2 regions of the Streptomyces sp. NPDC104814 genome follow, and region 1 is predicted to be linked to the other one. Evidence: riboswitches for the same ligand, from Rfam matches in the RefSeq annotation. Region 1 holds a riboswitch; the other holds the start of a gene.
What was found. Region 1 has a riboswitch for cobalamin ahead of ACZ64A_RS10360 (prenyltransferase/squalene oxidase repeat-containing protein). Riboswitches for the same ligand answer to the same signal wherever they lie in the genome.
Positions count from the first base shown of each region.

Region 1 (7,740 bases):
ATGGCGAGCGCGCAGCGCAGCGCGTGGTGGATGGAGCAGGACCCGGTGAGCAGGGCGTCCGCGGTCGCCGTGCCGTCGTCGTCGCGGCGCCAGCCGATCTGCCCGCCGCTCTGCTGCAGGCGCAGCACGAACTCGACGGCCGCGTACACGGTCGGCCACATCCGGTCCAGGAACGTGTCGTCTCCCGTGGACAGGTAGTGGTGCCACACCCCGACGGCCACATAGGCGACGAAGTTGGTCTCGCGGCCGGTGTCGGTGACGTCGTCGTGGGCGCCGTCGGCGTAGGCGGCGTACCAGGAACCGTCGTCGTTCTGGTGGCGGGCGAGCCAGTCGTAGGCCCGTTCCGCCGCCGCGTGCTCACCTGCGGCGTCGAGCGCCATGGCGGCCTCGGTGTGGTCCCACGGGTCGAGGTGGTGGCCCCGGAACCAGGGGATCGCCCCGTCCTCCCGCTGCACGGCGAGGATGCCGCGCACGGTGGCGGCGGCCTGCTCGGCGGTGAGGACCCCGGGCAGGACGAGGTGTTCTGTCCGGGGAGTGGTCACGTGGCGTCCGCCTCTGCGGACACGGCCGGCAGGTGCGGCTTGGTCGCGTAGACGACGAAGCTCTTGCCGATCAGCGGATTCAGTGCCTGCTCGGCGACCCGCGTGGCCAGCGGCTTCTTCATGATGTCCCAGACCAGCAGCTTGTGGTAGGCGCGCACCGGCAGCGCCTTGTCGTTGTCCACGCCGAACGCGCACTTCAGCCACCAGTACGGCGAGTGCAGCGCGTGCGCGTGGTGGGTGCCGTAGGGCTTCAGGCCGGCCTCGCGGACCTTCGCGAGCAGTTCGTCGGCCTTGTAGATGCGGATGTGGCCGCCCTCGACCTCGTGGTAGGCGTCGGACAGCGTCCAGCAGACCTTCTCGGGGCCGTAGCGCGGCACGGTGATGGCGATGCGCCCGCCGGGCCTGAGCACCCGGACCATCTCGGCGAGGACGCCCTTGTCGTCGGGGATGTGCTCCATCACCTCGGAGATGATGACGACGTCGAAGGAGTCGTCCGGGAAGGGCAGGGCGAGGGCGTCGCCCTCCATGGCGGTGGCGCTCGCGCCCTCGGGTGCCTCGCCGGCCTCCTTCATCGCCGCGAACCACTTGGCGACCTCGCGGATCTCCTCGCCGTTCTGGTCGAGGGCCACGACCTGGGCGCCGCGCCGGTAACACTCGAAGGCGTGCCGGCCGGCTCCGCAGCCGAGGTCCAGGACACGGTCGCCCGGGGCGAGCGGGAACCGGGAGAAGTCGACGGTCAGCACGTGGCCCTGCTTTCGGAGTGGCTTTCGGTGGAGACGGGTGCGGTCGGGTCGAGGCCCGGCCGGCGGCCCGGGAAGGCGTCGATCGCCTCGCGGTAGCGGGCCACGGTCCCCTCGGCGGCCCGCGCCCAGGTGAAGTGGCGCAGCACGCGCTCGCGGCCGGCCCGCCCGAGGCGGGTGCGCAGCGCCGGGTCGCCCAGCAGCCGGCCCAGCGCGGCGGCCAGCGCCCCGGCGTCGCCGGGCGGCACCGCCAGGCAGGTCTCGCCGTCCCGGCCGGCGACCTCGGGGATCGCGCCGCCGGTGGTGGCGACCAGCGGGGTGCCGGTGGCCATGGCCTCGGCGGCCGGCAGCGAGAAGCCCTCGTACAGCGACGGCACGCAGGCGACCTCGGCCGAGCGGACCAGGTCGACGAGTTCGGCGTCGGAGATGCCCTTGACGAAGTCGACGGCGCCTTCGAGGCCGTAGCGCTCGACGGCCTGGGCGACCGGGCCCTCGGTGGGCCGCTTGCCGACGACGACGAGGTGGGCGTCGCTGTGCTCGGTGCGGACCTTGGCCAGCGCCTCGACGAGGAAGACCAGGCCCTTGAGCGGGACGTCGGCGCTGGAGGTCGTCACGATCCGGCCGGGCACCTTGGCCACGGAGGCGTCCGGCGAGAACAGCTCGGTGTCGGCGCCGATGTGGACGACGTGGATACGGTCCTGCCGTACGCCGAGATGGTCGACGATCTCCTGGCGGGAGGTGCCGGAGACGGTGAGCACGGACGGCAGGCGGCGGGCGACGCGCTTCTGCATGCGGGTGAACGCGTACCAGCGGCGCACCGAGCAGCGGCGCTGCCAGGTCCCGGCGGCGTCCAGCTCCAGCTGCCGGTCGACGGTGATGGGGTGGTGGATGGTCGTCACCAGCGGTGCGCCGAGGTCGCCCAACAGGCCGTAGCCGAGGGTCTGGTTGTCGTGGACGACGTCGAAGTCGCCGCGCCGGGCGCGCAGATGACGGCGGGCGCGCAGGGAGAACGTCAGTGGCTCGGGGAAGCCGCCGGTCCACATGGTGCCGACCTCGAGGGCGTCGATCCAGTCCCGGTACTCGTCCCGCTTCGGGGTGCGGAAGGGGTCGGGCTGGCGGTACAGGTCGAGGCTGGGCAGCTCGGTCAGGCGCAGTGCGTCGAAGCCCTCGTCCAGCACGGGGTAGGGCTGCGCGCCGATGACCTCCACCCGGTGGCCGAGGCGGGCCAGTTCGCGCGAGAGGTGGCGGACGTAGACGCCCTGACCGCCGCAGAACGGGTTCCCTTTGTAGGTCAGGAGCGCGATGTCGAGCGGTCGCCCGCCGTCCGCGGCGAGGTCCTCACGGGACCCCGTCCGACTGGCCTCAGCGGTCACTCCGGGCCCCTCTCTGCCTGCTCCGTCCCGCGAGATTACGCCGGGACGCTAATCTAGAACAAGTTTCAGACTTGATCGTTCAGGAGGCTCTGAATCTACCGGCAGGTAGCGGCGCTGTGAGCAGTGGATCAGGTGATTCACACCACGGGTGCGCGGCTGCCATGCTGACCGAACGCACGCCCTCACCGAGTGTCACGGACGGGACCCATGCCTGCGCACGTCAGTTCCCCGAGCCCCTCCCCGCTCACCGAGCGGCAGGAGGAGCGGCGCCGCCGCATCCTGCGCGCGAGCGCGCAGTTGGCCGGCCGGGGCGGGTTCGACGCCGTGCAGATGCGGGAGGTCGCGGAGGCCTCGCAGGTGGCCCTGGGCACGCTGTACCGCTACTTCCCCTCCAAGATCCATCTGCTGGTCGCGACCATGCAGGACCAGCTCGACCACATGCACGGCACGCTCCGCAAGAAGCCGCCGGCCGGCGAGACGGCGGCGGAGCGGGTCGCGGAGACCCTGATGCGTGCCTTCCGCGGCCTGCAGCGCGAGCCGCACCTGGCGGACGCGATGGTCCGCGCCGTGACCTTCGCCGACCGCAGCGTCTCCCCCGAGGTCGACCAGGTCTCCCGCCGCACGACGGCGATCATCCTGGACGCGATGGGCACCGCGGACCCGACCCCCGCCCAGCTCTCCGCGGTCCGCGTCATCGAACACACCTGGCACGCGGCCCTGATCACCTGGCTCTCGGGCCGCGCCTCCATCGCCCAGGTGACCCTCGACATCGAAACGGTGTGCCGGCTCATCGACCTGACGGAGGAGGAGCGCGGCGCGTGACGCCCCCCAGGCCGCCGGAGCGCCCACCCCTGCGGCGGCGTTCCTACGGCCCGGTAAAGTAGCGCCGTCGTCATCACACCCGTACAGGGGGAAGCCGGTGCAAATCCGGCGCTGACCCCGCAACCGTGAGCCGCCCCGTGGGGTGGCGAGCCGGATCGCCCGGTGCGGACGTGAACGGCTCACGCACCGTCGAGGTCTACGGAGCCGAGCCGCCCGGGATCCTCCCGTGCTGCCCGGCTCCGCCGTACAGGGAGAGGCAGCCGCCGATCATGAACATTCGTCACAGCGCCGCGGTCGTGGCCGCCGTCGCCGTGCTCGGCGGTGCCGCCGCGCCCGCCGTGGCCGCGTCGCCCGCCCCGTCCCCGTCGCAGGCACTGCCCTCCGGGCTGTACGGCACCGCCGACCCGACGTACGACGGCGTGTGGCGCCAGTCGCTCGCGCTGCTCGCGCAGCACACCGTCGGCGTCGAGCCCGCCGCCAAGGCCGTGGACTGGCTGACCGGACAGCAGTGCGCGAGCGGCGCGTTCGCCCCCTTCCGCGCCGAGCCGGCCAAGCCGTGCGACGCGAAGACGATGGTCGACACCAACCAGACCGCCGCCGCCGTGCAGGCCCTCACCGCGCTCGGCGGCCACGACGCCGTCGTCACCAAGGCGCTCGCCTGGCTGAAGTCCGTGCAGAACAAGGACGGCGGCTGGGGCTACGTCGCCGGCGGGGCCAGCGACACCAACTCCACCTCCGTCGTCGTCGGCGCCCTCGCCGCGGCCGGGGAGAAGCCGCAGAGCGTCACCAAGGACGGCAAGTCGCCCGCCGACGCCCTGCTGAAGCTCGCCCTGCCCTGCGCCGAGGGCGGCGCCTTCGCCTTCCAGCCCGACAAGTCCGGCAAGCTCGCCGCCAACGCCGACGCGACCGCCGCCGGTGTCGTCGGGCTGCTGGGCAAGGGCCTGGTGACGGGCGCGGGTGCCCAGGCCGAAGCGGTCTGCAAGGACGGGCACACCCCGGCGCAGGCCGCCGCCAACGGCGCGGCCTACCTGGCGAAGACGATGGCGAAGGACGGTCACCTGACCTCGGCCATGCCGGGCGCCACCGCGCAGCCCGACTACGGCAACACCGCCGACGCGGTCGTCGCGCTCGCCGCGCAGGGCGGCGCCGCGCAGGCCGCGAAACCGCTGGCGTGGCTGGAGCAGAACAGCGCGGGCTGGGCGAAGCAGAGCGGTCCCGCCGCCTACGCCCAGCTGATCTTCGCCGCCCACACCGCGGGCGCCGACCCGCGCCACTTCGGCGGCCAGGACCTCGTCGCCGCCCTGAACGCGACGGGCCCTGCCCCGCAGACCGCGGCGCAGGAGAGCACGAAGAAGGACGAGAAGAAGGACGACGACTCGCCCTTCGGTGTGTGGTGGTTCGTCGGTGTCTGCCTCGTCGCGGGTATCGGCGCCGGCTTCCTGATCAGCGGCCGGAAGGGCCGCACCAAGTGATCCGCCGCGCCGCCCTGTTGTGCCTGGCCCTGCTGCTGCCCCTGATAGCGGCGGGCCAGGCGCGCGCCGTCGGCTACCGCTACTGGTCGTTCTGGGAGCGCGACGGTTCCGCGTGGACGTACGCCACGCAGGGACCGTCCACCGCCCGCCCGGCCGACGGTGCCGTGCAGGGGTTCCGGTTCGCGGTGAGCGAGGACTCCGGCGACGCCCGGAAGCCGCGCGGCGCCGCCGACTTCGCCGCGATCTGCGCGCACACCCCGCGCCAGGACGGCACCAAGCGGGTGGCGCTGGTCGTCGACTTCGGTACGGCCGCCGACGCCCCCGCCGGCGAGAGGCCGCCGGCCGCCCGTACGGCCTGCGCCCGGGTGCCCGAGGACGCGACGACCGCCGAGGCCCTGGCCGCGGTCGCCAAGCCCCTGCGCTACGACACCAACGCCCTGCTGTGCGCGATCGCCGGGTATCCGCAGCACGGCTGCGGGGAGCAGGTCTCCGGCAAGGCGCCCGCCACGGGCACCCCGTCGGCGGCGCCCCGGGCGAAGGACGACGGCGGCCCGTCGGTGGGCCTGATCGCGGGCGGCGCGGCCGTCGTCGCCCTGGGCGCTGCGGCGGTGTGGCAGGCGCGGCGGCGGCGTGCGTAGTCACCGTGGGCCCGCCACCGTGCACCCCGGCGCCTGGTGGCTGTGGGCCCTCGGCCTCGGCACCGCCGCCACCCGCACCACCAACCCGCTGCTGCTCGCCCTGCTCGTCGCGGTCTCCGCGTACGTCGTGACGACCTGCCGACCGGACGTGCCCGGGGCCCGCTCCTACGCCGCGTTCCTGAAGCTGGCCCTGGCCGTGCTGGTCGTCCGCCTCTTCTTCGCGGTCGTCCTCGGCTCCCCGATCCCGGGCACACACGTCGTCGTCACCCTTCCCGAAGTGCCGCTGCCGCACTGGGCGCAGGGCATCCGCCTCGGTGGCCGGGTCACCGCCGAGGGCCTGCTGTTCGCCGTGTACGACGGGCTGCGGCTGGCCGCCCTGCTGGTCTGCGTCGGCGCCGCGAACGCGCTCGCCGACCCGCACCGGCTGCTGAAGTCCCTGCCGGGCGCGCTGTACGAGACGGGGGTCGCCGTCGTCGTCGCGCTGACCTTCGCCCCGCATCTGATCGCCGACGCGCAGCGCCTGCGGGCCGCCCGCCGTTTGCGCGGCCGCCCGGACCGCGGGCTGCGCGGGCTGCTCCAGGTGGCCCTGCCGGTGCTGGAGGGCGCGCTGGAGCGGTCGGTGGCGCTGGCCGCCGCGATGGACGCCCGCGGTTACGGCCGCAGCGCCGACGTACCCGCACCGGTGCGCCGTACGACGGCCGTGCTCACCCTCGGCGGGCTGCTCGGCGTGTGCGCCGGCACGTACGGGCTGCTCACCGCCGACGGTGACCGCTACAGTCTGCCGGTGCTGCTCGGGGGGCTCGCCGCCGCGCTGGCCGGTCTGTGGCTCGGCGGCCGCCGCACCCCGCGCACCCGCTACCGCCCCGACCCGTGGGACGCCCGCGCCCTGTCGGTCGCCGCGAGCGGCGTCGCGGTCGCCGGGGCGCTGGTCCTCGCCGACTCCCCGGCCCTCAACCCCGGCGTGGTCCCGCTGACCGCGCCGTCGTTGCCGCTGTGGCCGGCGGCGGCCGTACTGCTGGGCCTGCTGCCGGCGTTCACGGCGCCCGCCCCGAGGAAGCCTTCGCCCGCCCTGATCAAGCAGCCCGAGGAGTCGTCGTGATCCGCTTCGAGAACGTCTCCGTGACCTACGACGGCGCGGGTGAACCCACCGTCCGGGGCGTCGATCTCGAGGTGCCCGAAGGGGAACTCGTGCTGCTCGTCGGCCCCTCCGGCGTCGGCAAGTCGACGGTCCTGGGCGCGGTCAGCGGGCTCGTCCCGCACTTCACGGGCGGCACCCTGCGCGGCCGCGTCACGGTCGCCGGCCGCGACACCCGCACCCACAAGCCGCGCGAACTGGCCGACGTCGTCGGCACGGTCGGCCAGGACCCCCTCGCCCATTTCGTCACCGACACCGTCGAGGACGAACTCGCCTACGGCATGGAGTCCCTCGGCCTGACCCCGCACGTCATGCGGCGCCGCGTGGAGGAGACGCTGGACCTGCTGGGCCTCGCCGATCTGCGCGACCGCCCGATCGCCACGCTCTCCGGCGGCCAGCAACAGCGCGTCGCGATCGGTTCGGTCCTCACCCCGCACCCGCGGGTCCTCGTCCTGGACGAGCCGACCTCCGCGCTGGACCCGGCCGCCGCCGAGGAGGTCCTCGCCGTCGTCCAGCGCCTGGTCCACGATCTCGGTACGACGGTACTCATGGCGGAACACCGCCTCGAACGCGTCGTCCAGTACGCCGACCGCGTCGCCCTGCTGCCCGGCCCGGGCGAGGCGCCCGTCGTCGGCGCCCCCGCCGACGTCATGGCCGTGTCGCCGGTGTACCCGCCGGTCGTCGGCCTGGGCCGGCTCGCGGGCTGGTCGCCGCTGCCGCTGACGGTCCGCGATGCCCGGCGCCGCGCGGGCGACCTGCGGGACCGGCTGACCGCAGCCGGCACGGGCGACCTGCGGGGCGGGCCGACCGCAGCCGGCACGGGTGACCTGCGGGACGGGCCGACCGCACGGGACACCGCCCGGGTGACGGAGACCTTCGCGGACCCGGCCACGCCGGATCCCTCCGCCCCGGACTCCCCGTTCCCGGCCCCCCCGCCCCCGGTCTCTCCGGCCTCGCGACGGCCGGGCCCCTCCCGGCTTGCCCGGCTGCTGGGCCGGCGCGCCTCCGATGCCCCCGC
Region 1 is NZ_JBVJOL010000002.1:392,455-400,194, reverse strand. Features, by position in the region: gene ACZ64A_RS10380 (prenyltransferase/squalene oxidase repeat-containing protein) at 1-542, opposite strand, end outside; gene ACZ64A_RS10375 (class I SAM-dependent methyltransferase) at 539-1,285, opposite strand; gene ACZ64A_RS10370 (glycosyltransferase family 4 protein) at 1,279-2,655, opposite strand; gene ACZ64A_RS10365 (TetR family transcriptional regulator) at 2,863-3,477, shown strand; cobalamin riboswitch at 3,537-3,658, shown strand; gene ACZ64A_RS10360 (prenyltransferase/squalene oxidase repeat-containing protein) at 3,747-4,949, shown strand; gene ACZ64A_RS10355 (SCO2322 family protein) at 4,946-5,587, shown strand; gene ACZ64A_RS10350 (energy-coupling factor transporter transmembrane component T) at 5,580-6,686, shown strand; gene ACZ64A_RS10345 (ABC transporter ATP-binding protein) at 6,683-7,740, shown strand, end outside.

Region 2 (7,740 bases), on a different contig from region 1:
CAGGACGCCCTGGAGTGCGTGGTCGTCCGCGCAGCAGATCCTGTGGGTGACGCGGCCCCGGGACCCTGCGCGATGCCATGCTCATCCGCAACGGCGTCCATCCCGACGTGGCCCCCCCGGCTGTTGCTGACGGCCGAGCAGGGATACTCGGCCGTCAGCGTTCCGCCCGGTGGACGCATCACGGTCGGGGCCCTTGCGCGTGGCGTCCCAGGCCGAAGAATCGTCCGGTCAGGGTCAGGAGGCGGGCAGCTCGCCGCGGACGGTGCGGGCGGCGGTGACCAGGTTTTCCAGGGAGGCGCGGGTCTCGGGCCAGCCGCGGGTCTTCAGGCCGCAGTCGGGGTTGACCCAGAGTCGCTCGGCGGGCATGGCCTTGAGGCCGGTGCGCAGCAGCCCCGCCATCTCCCCGGCGCTCGGTACGCGAGGCGAGTGGATGTCGTACACACCGGGGCCGGCTTCGCGCGGGTAGCCGTAGGCGGCGAGTTCGCGGGCGACCTGCATGTGGGAGCGGGCGGCCTCCAGGCTGATGACGTCGGCGTCGAGGTCGTCGATCGCTTGGACGATGTCGCCGAACTCGGCGTAGCACATGTGGGTGTGGATCTGGGTGTCCGGGCGGACCCCACTGGTGGTGAGGCGGAAGGCTTCGGTCGCCCAGTCCAGGTACTCAGCCCTGTCGGCGGCGCGCAGGGGGAGGGACTCACGCAGGGCGGGTTCATCCACCTGGATCACCGAAGTCCCGTGCGCCTCCAGATCGTTGACCTCGTCGCGCAGGGCCAGGGCGACCTGGCGGGCGGTGTCGGCGAGGGGCTGGTCGTCGCGGACGAAGGACCAGGCGAGCATGGTGACCGGGCCGGTGAGCATGCCCTTGACCGGCCGGCCGGTGAGGGACTGGGCGTACGCGGTCCAGCGCACGGTCATCGGCTCGGGCCGGGAGATGTCACCGGCCAGGATCGGCGGGCGGACGTAGCGGGTGCCGTAGGACTGCACCCAGCCGTGCTGGGTGGCGAGGTAGCCGGTGAGCTGCTCGGCGAAGTACTGGACCATGTCGTTGCGTTCGGCCTCGCCGTGCACGAGGACGTCCAGGCCGGCCTTCTCCTGGAAGGCGATCACCTCATCGATCGCCGCCTTGATCCGCTCCTCGTAGCCTGCTGTGTCGATGCGGCCGGCGCGCAGGTCGGCCCGCGCGGTGCGCAGGTCACCGGTCTGTGGGAAGGACCCGATCGTCGTGGTCGGCAGGAGGGGCAGGCGGAGGTGGGCGCGCTGGGCCGCAGCGCGTTCGGCGTAGGGCTGGGAGCGGCGGGCGTCGGCCTGGGCGACCGCGGCGGCGCGGGAGCGCACGGCCGCGTCGTGGGTGATGGGCGAGCCCGCACGGGAGGCGAGGTCGGCGCGGTTGGCGGCCAGCTCGGCGGTGATCGTGTCGGTGCCCTGTGCGAGGCCCCTGGCGAGGGTGACGACCTCACGCGCCTTCTGCTGGGCGAAGGCGAGCCAGCGCACGATCTGCGGCTCGATGTCCCGTTCCGCGGTGGCGTCGAGCGGGACATGCAGCAGGGAGCAGGAGGCGGCCACGTCGACCCGGTCGGCCAGCCCGAGCAGGGTGCCCAGGGTGGACAGGGACTTGGTCAGGTCGTTGACCCAGATGTTGCGGCCGTTGACGACGCCGGCCACCAAGCGCTTGCCGGGCAGGCCGCCGACGGCCGCGAGGTCGTCCAGGTTCGTGGCGGCGGCCTCGGTGAAGTCCAGGGCCAGACCCTCGACCGGGGCCTTGGCGAGTACCGGCAGGGCCTCCCCGAGCCGGTCGAAGTAGGACGCCACCAGCAGCTTGGGCCGGTCGACGAGGGCGCCGAGGTCGCGGTAGGCGCGGGTGACCGCGTTGAGTTCGGCTGGGGTGCGGTCCTGGACGAGGGCGGGCTCGTCCAGTTGGACCCACTCGGCCCCTGCGGCGCGCAGGTCGGCGAGGACTTCTGCGTACACAGGCAGCAGGCGGTCGAGCAGGGTGAGCGGTTCGAAGGCGGCGGGCGCGCCGGGTGCGGGCTTGGCCAGGAGGAGGTAGGTGACTGGACCGACCAGCACGGGCCTGGCGGTGAGCCCCAGCGCCAGGGCCTCTTTCAGCTCAGTGACCTGCTTGGTCGCATCGGCGGCGAACACGGTGTGGGGGCCGAGTTCGGGGACCAGGTAGTGGTAGTTGGTGTCGAACCACTTGGTCATCTCCAGCGGCGCGACGTCCTGGGTCCCGCGGGCCATCGCGAAGTAGCCCTCAAGCGGGTCGGTCGCGACCGCGTCCCGGTGGCGGGCGGGGATGGCGCCGACCATGACGGTGGTGTCCAGGACGTGGTCGTAGTACGAGAAGTCGCCGGTGGGCACCTCGTGGATGCCGGCCTCGGTGAGCTGGTGCCAGTTCGTACGGCGCAGGCCGGCGGCGGTGGCGCGGAGGGCGTCAGCGGTGACGCGGCCCTTCCAGTAGCCCTCGATCGCCTTCTTCAGTTCCCGGCCCTGTCCCTGGCGGGGGTAGCCGTACACGGTGGCCCGTGCTGCCGCGCTTGCGGGCTTGGTCGTCACGGAGATCTCCTTCGCGAGATGAATCCCTGAGATCCCGGCGACGGGACGAGAGCGCGAAGGAACAACGTGCCGGACGGTGTCGGCCGGCGGCCGTCCGTTCGGTGTGTTCGCCGACCCGCCCTCGAGGTCACCGGGATGTCCGCGCACGAGTGGTTCGGGCGCGGGCAGTTGGCAGGTCTTCGGACTCGCGGGCACGTCTCGTCGTACGAAGTCGTACGAGACACCTACTGGCCGTCGCTTCCCAGGCCCTCCTCGGACCCAGTGCGTATGACGGCGGTCGTTCCCGCTCACCGCTGCGGGGCAGTCCCGGATTCCCACCGGGTTCCCTCTTGCGACGCATCCCGCCTGGCGGACGGGGCGAACCAGCTGCACCGGCCAGCCTACGGGGTCACCGTCAGAGAAGAGAGCGGGACGCCCATCATCGGGACGGTGAGGCGGACCACACCCCGCCGGGCAGGCCACCGGGCGGGAAGCCCACCGCACACGCGCCTCCCGCCCTTCCCCAGTCACGCCGCGCGGGGGACCCTCACCCCTGCGACGGAGCGGGCCCTCAGCCCGTGTCCGACGGCCTTGACCTCACCAGCGCCGCCGCCACCAGCCCCATCGGCATGGGTGCCGGGTCTGTGAACGCCTCGACTGCCCCCAGCGCGGCGCACCGCCACTCGGTCAGCCCTGCGGATCGACCAGAACACCAGCACGTTCGTGACGCACCCCGTGACCGATCGCACGCTCTGACCCCACGACGGGCTTGATAGCCTCAGCGGGCCAGTCGAGCCACATCCGAGGCCAGGGAATCCGGTGCGAATCCGGAGCTGACGCGCAGCGGTGAGGGGGACGGGCGGGGCACGACGCCACTGGGAGACCGGGAAGGCGCCCCGACCGGGCGAACCCGAGTCCGAAGACCTGCTGGCACCTCCGCGTCCCGGCGCGGACGGACGTCCGTAGGCCAGGCTCCGCGTACGAGCCCCGACCCCAAAGGCATGCCCGTGCTCCGCACCCCCGCTCTTCCCCGCACCCCGGCGCTTCTCCTCGCGTCCGCGCTGCTGCTCACCGCCTGCGGCTCCTCCGGCGACGACGCGAAGTCGCAGGAGACCTCGGCCGCCGGCTACCCGGTGACCCTCGACAACTGCGGCCACGAGGTCACCCTGAAGGCGCCCCCGAAGCGGGCCGTCTCCCTCAACCAGGGCACCACGGAGATCCTCCTCTCCCTCGGCCTCGCCGACCGCATGGCCGGTACGGCGACCTGGACCGACCCGGTGATGAAGGGCTTGGAGAAGGCGAACACGTCTGTGCCGCGCCTCGCCGACAACAACCCCTCCTTCGAGCAGGTCCTGGGCGCCGAACCCGACTTCGTCACCGCCTCGTTCGTCTCCACCCTCGGCAAGGGCGGGGTCGCCACCCGCGAGCAGTTCGAGAAGCTCGGCGTGCCCACCTACGTGTCACCGTCCGACTGCTCGGGCAAGGACAACGACCGCGGCGGCGACGGATCGCGCAGCAAGCCGCTCACCCTGGACGCCGTCTACGGCGAGATACGCGATCTGGCCCGTGTGTTCGGCGTCGAGGAGCGTGCCGAGAAGCTCGTCGGCGAGTTGAAGGAGCGGGTGCGCAACGCCACCGACGGGCTGAACGCCTCCGGTGTCTCCCTGATGTACTGGTTCGCCAACTCCCAGTCCCCCTACCTCGCCGGCTGCTGCGGCGCCCCGGGCGCCATCACCCGCGCGGTCGGCGCGAAGAACGCGTTCGCCGACACCCACGACGAATGGCCCCAGATCAACTGGGAGACGGTCGCCGACCGTGACCCCGATGTGATCGTGATCGGCGATCTGACCCGCAAGCAGCAGACCGCGGAGACCGCAGAAGCGAAGATCCGCTTCCTGGAGACGAACGCCGCCACCCGCGGTCTGACCGCGGTGAAGAAGAAGCGGTACGTCCTGCTGAGCGGGCAGGCGATGAACCCGTCCATCCGTACGGTCGAGGGGATCGAGAAAGTCGCAGCCGGCCTGCGGCACTTCGGACTTGCCAAGTGAGCGCCCGAGTGAGCGCCCGTTCCCTGCTGTTGACGGGCGGCGGGCTGGTCGCCCTGCTCGCGTCGATCGCCGTGGCCGTGACGATCGGCCCGGCCGACATCTCCACGGAGGACGTCTGGGCCTCCGTCGCGGCCCATCTCGGCCTCGGTGAAAGCACGTTGGCGCCGCTGCGGGACGGCATTGTGTGGAACCTGCGCATGCCCCGCACCCTCCTCGCCGCCGTGTGCGGGGCCGGACTCGCGGTGTGCGGGGCAGTGATGCAGTCACTGCTGCGCAACCCGCTGGCTGATCCCTTCGTGCTCGGGGTCTCCTCCGGGGCGTCCACGGGCGCGGTCGCCGTGGTCGTGCTCGGGGTGGGCGGCGGAGTGATATCCCTGTCGGCGGGCGCCTTCCTCGGGGCGCTGCTCTGCTTCGGCCTGGTGCTGCTGCTCAGCCACACCCTCGGCGGCAGCACCGACAGGGTCGTACTGTCCGGGGTGGCGGTCATGCAGCTGTTCTCCGCGCTGACCTCGTTCATCGTCCTGACCTCGGCCGACGCGGAGACCACCCGGGGCGTGTTGTTCTGGCTGTTGGGATCGCTCACCGGCGCCGACTGGGGACAGGTGCTGCTCTGCACCGTCGTCCTGGCGGTGGTTCTCGTCCTCTGCCTCGGGTATGCGAGCACGCTGGACGCCTTCGCCTTCGGAGACGAGGCCGCCGCGGGACTCGGAATCCGGGTCGCCCGCACCCGGCTGGTCCTGCTCTGCGCCACCGCGCTCCTCACCGCCGCTCTGGTCAGCTGCGCCGGCGCGATAGGCTTCGTCGGCCTGGTCCTCCCGCACGCCACCCGTGCCCTCACCGGCGCGGGCCACGCCCGACTGCTGCCGGTCACGGCGCTGACCGGGGCCGTGTTCCTGGTGTGGGTGGACACCCTGGCCCGCACCCTCCTCGACCCTCAGGAGGTCCCGGTGGGCGTGGTGACGTCCCTCATCGGCGTACCGGCGTTCGTCGCCGTTCTCTACCGCGGACGGAGGAGGACATGAACAGCCTGCGTGCGGACCGTGTAGTGCGACGCATCGGCGACAAGATCGTCATCGACGGCGTCACCCTCGCTCTCCGGCCAGGCGAGACCGTCGGTCTGCTCGGCCCCAACGGGTCGGGAAAGTCAACGCTGTTGAGACTCATGGCCGGGGTGTTCGCCCCCACCGCCGGAGTCGTCACCCTGGACGGCCGCCCGCTCGCCGAGGCCGGCCGCCGCGCTACCGCGCGCCGGATCGCCACCGTCGAACAGCACGCCCACACCCAGACCGAACTGACCGTCCGGGACGTCGTCGCTCTCGGCCGCATCCCGCACCGCCGCGCCTGGACACCGCCGACGGCGGCCGACGCGGAAGCCGTCGCCGAGGCCCTGCGGCGCACCGGACTGACCGACCGGGCCGACCAGTCCTGGCACACCCTCTCCGGCGGCGAACGCCAACGCACCCAGATCGCCCGCGCCCTCGCCCAGGAACCCCGCGAACTCCTCCTCGACGAACCCACCAACCACCTCGACATCCAGCACCAGCTCGACCTGCTGGCCCTCGTCGCGAGCCTGCCGGTCACCACGGTGATCGCCCTGCACGACCTCAACCTCGCCGCGATGTACTGCGACCGGCTGCTCGTCCTGCGCGACGGCCGCGCGGTCACCGAGGGCACCCCCGCCGACATCCTGACCCCCGCCCTCATCGAGCAGGTCTACGGCGTCCGCGCCGAGATCACCCACGACCCCGGCCACCCCGTGATCCGCTTCCTGCGCCCGGCCGCCCGGGACGCGTCTCCCCCGGAGAGGAACGTGACGAGCGATGCCCCGACAGCGATCTGAAGAAGCGGGCACGGAGCACACCCCCGCCGAACCGGTGCCGTGCCGTGTCGTCGTCTGCCGGGACTGCTGCTGCGGGAGCCGGAAAGTCACCGGCGTGGACCACGACCGGCAGCTCACACGCCTGGCCGAGGAGGCCCCCGTACGCGTCTCGGACTGCCTCGACGTCTGCGAACACGCCAACGTGATCGTCCTCCAGCCCTCCGCCGCCGCACGGGCCGCCGGCGTCGCTCGTCCGGTCTGGATCGGCCTCGTCAACGACCGCGACGCCACCGAGGACATCGCCGCCTGGGTACAGGCCGGCGGCCCCGGCATCGCCCCCTGCCCCGACATTCTTGATCTGTACGTGTTCACGCCGCCCCGGAGGGCGCGATGACCATGAAGACCTGGCCGTAGGTGCGGCGTCCCCGGCTGGTCTTCACTGCTCGCGCCCGCCCTGGCCTTCCCCGTACGGAGGAGTCCCGACGAGGACGCCGGCCGCGAGGAACACCTGATCTGCTCGGTGCTGAGTTCCGCGCGGGCAGTGCGCGGGTCCCCGGACCCGCTGAAGAACCCCGCCGATCAGCTGCCAGTGGTCCCGGCCACCTTCTGCAACGCCTGTTGCTGACCGGCCGGAACGGCAGCAGCCGTTCCCACTCGGCATCACTCGGATCCCCCCGCCCCGTGGCCCATCACGAGTCCGGCATGGAGCAGCCACGTGATCGAGCTCCTAGTGGGCGGACGACTCGTCGGCGAGCTGGTTGCTGCGGTGGATCTCCGGCATGTGTGTCTCGGCCCAGACCCGCAGGGCGGAGAGCGGTCTTTCGAGGGACAGGCCGAGCTCGGTGAGCCGGTAGTGGACGGCGGGCGGCACGGTGGGTTCCACTCGGCGCGCGACCAGGCCGTCGCGGACCAGGCTCTGCAGGGTGACAGACAGCATCTTCTGTGAAATGCCAGGAATACGGCGCCGCAGTTCCGCGAAACGGATCTCGTCCGGAGCCTCCTCGGCCAGCACCTTGACCGCCATCGACGTCCACTTGGTGCCGATACGGTCGAGCAACTGCCGGGTCGGGCAGCGCGGATCCAGCAGGTCACCGCGCTCACCGGGCCGCCGGCTGGGCTCGCCGCGCCTTGATGCGGTCACTCGGGGCTCACCACCTGAAGGGAAAGTGCCGTCTTGGACGGACCACCATAGTTCCCTAGCGTGTCCTGGTCACTATTCCTCACCACGCACCTGGAGTCTCTCCATGCCCGAGCTGCGCCGCGTCCCCGTCAATGGTGTCGAGCTGAACGTCGCTCTCGACGGATCGGGCCCGGCCGTACTGCTGCTGCACGGTTTCCCGC
Region 2 is NZ_JBVJOL010000009.1:348,665-356,404, forward strand. Features, by position in the region: gene metE (5-methyltetrahydropteroyltriglutamate--homocysteine S-methyltransferase) at 235-2,553, opposite strand; cobalamin riboswitch at 2,707-2,935, opposite strand; partial or broken gene ACZ64A_RS28165 (short-chain fatty acyl-CoA regulator family protein) at 3,114-3,288, shown strand; cobalamin riboswitch at 3,303-3,478, shown strand; gene ACZ64A_RS28170 (ABC transporter substrate-binding protein) at 3,534-4,580, shown strand; gene ACZ64A_RS28175 (FecCD family ABC transporter permease) at 4,589-5,602, shown strand; gene ACZ64A_RS28180 (ABC transporter ATP-binding protein) at 5,599-6,420, shown strand; gene ACZ64A_RS28185 ((2Fe-2S) ferredoxin domain-containing protein) at 6,401-6,793, shown strand; gene ACZ64A_RS28190 (winged helix-turn-helix transcriptional regulator) at 7,127-7,540, opposite strand; gene ACZ64A_RS28195 (alpha/beta fold hydrolase) at 7,644-7,740, shown strand, end outside.
Region 2: linked by a shared signal. The riboswitch ahead of ACZ64A_RS28170 (ABC transporter substrate-binding protein) and the one ahead of ACZ64A_RS10360 (prenyltransferase/squalene oxidase repeat-containing protein) in region 1 are both predicted to bind cobalamin.